2 regions of the Halodesulfovibrio sp. genome follow, and region 1 is predicted to be linked to the other one. Evidence: riboswitches for the same ligand, from Rfam matches in the RefSeq annotation. Region 1 holds a riboswitch; the other holds the start of a gene.
What was found. Region 1 has a riboswitch for glycine ahead of N4A56_RS05060 (hypothetical protein). Riboswitches for the same ligand answer to the same signal wherever they lie in the genome.

Region 2: another riboswitch for glycine. It lies ahead of N4A56_RS05875 (sodium:alanine symporter family protein); the one in region 1 lies ahead of N4A56_RS05060 (hypothetical protein).

Annotation. Positions count from the first base shown of each region.
Region 1 covers NZ_JAOARI010000014.1:10,801-13,002, forward strand. Annotated here, with positions in the region: gene tgt (tRNA guanosine(34) transglycosylase Tgt) at 1-536, shown strand, start outside; glycine riboswitch at 850-946, shown strand; gene N4A56_RS05060 (hypothetical protein) at 1,440-1,838, shown strand; gene N4A56_RS05065 (methyl-accepting chemotaxis protein) at 2,024-2,202, opposite strand, start outside.
Region 2 covers NZ_JAOARI010000017.1:69,818-72,019, forward strand. Annotated here, with positions in the region: gene N4A56_RS05870 (Na+/H+ antiporter NhaC family protein) at 1-810, opposite strand, end outside; glycine riboswitch at 1,234-1,334, shown strand; gene N4A56_RS05875 (sodium:alanine symporter family protein) at 1,436-2,202, shown strand, end outside.

The DNA of each region.
Region 1 (2,202 bases):
ACTTGCGCGAGCGCTCCATTGCACAGCTGACTTCTGAAGACTTCGACGGCTTTGCGCTGGGTGGTTTATCAGTTGGCGAAAGCAAAGAGAAAATGATGGAAATTCTCTATCACTCTGCGCCACTGCTTCCAAAAGACAAGCCACGTTACCTTATGGGAGTTGGTACACCACTTGATATCATCAACGGTATCAACGCCGGTATCGATATGTTCGACTGTGTACTTCCTACACGAAACGCCCGTAACGGCACGTTGTACACCTCTTTCGGCAAAATCAATATTAAACGCAAAGAGTATGCAGAAGACGACGGACCACTTGATCCTAATTGCAACTGCTACACTTGCCGCAACTTCTCCCGTGCGTATCTGCGCCACCTTTACCAAGCAAAAGAACTGCTGTCTTTCCGCTTGAACTCTATTCATAACCTTACCTACTTCCTCGACACAGTTCGCGGTGCACGTAAGGCAATTCATGAAGGTACATTTGCAGAGTACAAAAAGTCCTACGAGGCTATTTACCCTAACGAAGTGATCTAAGTACGAACAATACGTATAGCTATTTGGCACCAACCTGCCTGTAGCACCATGTAGAATCACACCGCCCTGTTATACAAAAGCAGGGCGGTTTTTATTTTTATTCTGACAAAACTGCATTGTATTTTTGCTTTGTATGAATTTACAACTTCTGTGGTGTATTTTTTATTGCGTTTTATAGTTAGCCACGGTAAAAAGTGTCTGCCTCAACATATGGACCTCGGTTGAAGACAGCAGGAGAGACCGCCTTTTTTGCTTTAGTAAAAAAGAAACGGCGCCGAAGATGTAACTCTTTCAGGCAAAAGGACTGCTGCTCGGACGAGCCTCTGGAGAGACTCCGCAAGGAGCACCGAAGGAGCAAACTGCTTTCCCAGTGCAGTGAAACTCTCAGGTAAAAGGACAGAGTGGACCCCATAAAACCAATATTGCGTTTTACCGTCCTCTTTTTCTTTTTTTCCAGTCATACCGTTTTTCATGCAGGCACCTTTGCGGAGCTGCTTTTCGTGCGTCTTTACGCCAGCAGTGAGCACACTGGGATTTTTTGCATACGCTTGTAATCGCCTTGCGCGATACATATATAGGGGAATATAGATTCCCCTCCTGACTGGTTTGTTGTTGTGGTTGCGATGCGCCGGAGCTTGTAGTTCCGGCGCATCTGCATTTTTATAGCCATATTAGCTCCTCCCTTTATTCCAGCCAGTTCCGCATCTTCTCTTTTGATTATATTTTATATCTCCACACGGCAGAAACATTATCATTGCTGTACCAGCATAAAAAACGCACTACACTAATCATAGTACTATTTTTTTGTTGCACAAACTAACGTGTTAGCTTGTTTACTTGTACAATTTTTCTGCCGTTACCTGCACAGCAAAATATAAAATTATATCTTCACAGGAGCTTACGATGCAAACAGTTTCCTTAAAAAGAAATGGTAAAGAAAACCTGACATTTACTGGCGAATTGCTTGTGAGCCTTGATGACAGAGAGTTAATGGGCGTAACGCCCAACTGGTGGGAACTGAAGCTGTACAAAACTACAATTGGCAAATTCATTCTCTCGTCTACGTTCCACATAAACTATCCAAGCAGACGGACGCTGCATGGAGCACTGAGCTTTTCCGAAGCAGAACATGTACAGCATTACCTTGTGAATGAATGCAACGGACCGACCAAAATCGCAGATGAATTCATCAACAGGGCAGCCAAGCGCGATAACGCTTTTCAAGCTCTGCTGAATACTCAGAAAGGTAGCTCTTCCTACAAGCAGCCAACAATCAGACCATTCACGTCGAAGGCGTTGTAGCATATATACACAAAGAGGGATGAGCATTTGCCCATCCCTCTTAATTTCTATTTGCAGGTGCCTATATGTCACCGCTTACACCTTATCATCAAACAAAGTTTGTACTTTCGAGACACCGTAAACAGTGCTTCTTGTCGATGCAGAGATGCATACTTACCCAAACGCATTGACACAGCTACTCACAACTATGATCGCATATTGTCAATAATGCCATTCAAGTCTTGAGCAAGCTGAGCAACTGATTCTACAGCAGCCGTAGATTCAGTCATTGCAGCTGCTGTTTGTTCCGAAATGTCATTAATAACATTCACAGAACAGCTTATTTGTTCACTCGCCGCAGACTGCTCTTCAGAAGCTGCTGCAA
Region 2 (2,202 bases), on a different contig from region 1:
ACCAGCAAAGATAATACCGGTTGTCAGTACGATAAACACGTTCACACCAGCGACAGCCATGCCCAGAATTACAAGGTATGGGAGCACCTTGAAGAACTGCCATTCGCCGACGTTAGCAACTGTTCCTGTAGAGCCACAGATTGCGTACAGTACAATGGTAATCAAGGCAGCAGGCAACGCAATCATCAAGTTCATCCGGAACTTATCACGCATATTACAACCCTGAGTACGGGTTGCTGCAATTGTGGTGTCTGAAATCATAGAAAGGTTATCACCAAACATTGCACCACCAACAACCGCACCCATCAGTAATGCGATAGACATATCAGAATGACTGGCAACACCGGCAGCGATAGGACCGATAGCAGCGATGGTTCCCATAGATGTACCCATTGCTGTAGCTACAAAGGCGGCAATCACAAATAACCCTGGCAGAACCAATGATGCAGGCACTAAAGAAAGCCCCATGTTCACAGTTGCATCCACACCGCCAACAGCCTTTGCAACAGCTGCAAAGCCACCGGCAAGCAGGTAGATAACGCACATGGTCATGATGTTAATATCACCAGCGCCTTTCAGAAAAATAGTCACTTTTTCATCAAAAGATTCTTTTCCCATCCACAGCGCAGCCATAATCCCGGGAATTACAGCAACAGTTGCGGAAAGCTGGTAAAACGCCATAGACACGCCAGACAGCATCAGAACAGAGCCTGTGCCGATAAAAAGCACCAAAAAAATTACAAGGGGAAACAAAGCAATACCGTTGCCTTGCTGAACCTCTGCTGCGTGCGTCTCGTCTAACAAACTCATCTTTTTACTTCCTTATAGCTACAACAATTTATCCGTCCACCACCACTTGCTGCAACACGCGCAAGCGATCTTGATTGTGCCCTCATTCATATTTGCAAAGGGCATCTTGGCTACTGATGAGTTCTCTTAGACACAGTTCCAAACGCTGTCTACTTACATTTTTGTTAAAAAACACTTTTTTTGATACATAACTATCTGAAAATATTTTTAATCCATCTAATTTAGATATAGTGAAATTATTTTTTCTATTTATTGAGATTTCTTGAAATAGAGCGGTTACTCGCAAAAATAACCCGTTTCTACTTGCCAAAAATTATTTGGTTATATAAACACCCTTTTCACAATTTCGGATGACGGTTGCAGGAGAGAGTGTCGCAAGACACCGCCGAAGAAGTAAATCTTTCAGGCAAAAGGACTGCTTCCCGACGAGCCTCTGGAGAGACTCCGCATGTTGCGGAGCACCGAAGGAGCAAGCCTTGCCGTGCAAGGTGAAACTCTCAGGTACCAAGGACAGAGTGAGTGTAACAGCACAAATGCCCCCTGCATTTGTGGCTGCCATATCTTTTCCCTTCCGCTCAGAGACTCATCTCATCCATCCTGATAAATTCATTTTTTAGGAGACGAGATGCAAAACATCACAGAACTGCTCAACGCGCTAGATTCCCTTGTATGGGGACCTCCCCTGTTAATCCTGCTTGTAGGAACCGGACTTTTTCTTACTATTCGCCTTGGCGGCTTACAGATTGTCCATCTGCCGACGGCGCTTCGCCTTGTATTTTCCCCGTCCTCACGCCATTCATCCGGCAAAGCTGGTGATGTTACTCCATTTGCGGCGTTATGTACTGCCCTTTCAGCAACAATCGGTACAGGTAACATTGTTGGCGTAGCTACGGCTATTGCTGCTGGTGGTCCCGGTGCTCTGTTCTGGATGTGGATTGCTGCTTTCTTCGGAATGGCAACCAAGTACGCAGAAGCTCTGCTCGCCATCAAGTATCGTGTCATCGACGCAAACGGGCAGATGGCAGGTGGTCCGATGTACTACCTTGAACGCGGATTAAATAACAAATTCCTTGCCCGTATGTTTGCGCTATTTGGTATTGGCGTTGCGTTTTTCGGTATCGGCACATTCGCACAGGTAAATGCCATTGCAGATGCTGCAAAGCTTACCTTTGATGCACCAATCTGGGTTACCGCAGCAGTGCTTACAACGCTGGTTGCCTTCGTAACACTTGGCGGAATTCGATCAATTGCCGCTGTAGCAAGCCGCATTGTACCGCTGATGGCTGTGCTGTACATCACGACATCCATAGCGATTATTCTTTTACATCTTTCAGAAATTCCAGCTGTTATCAGCCTGATTATAGACAGTGCGTTCAACCCGTCAGCTGCCTT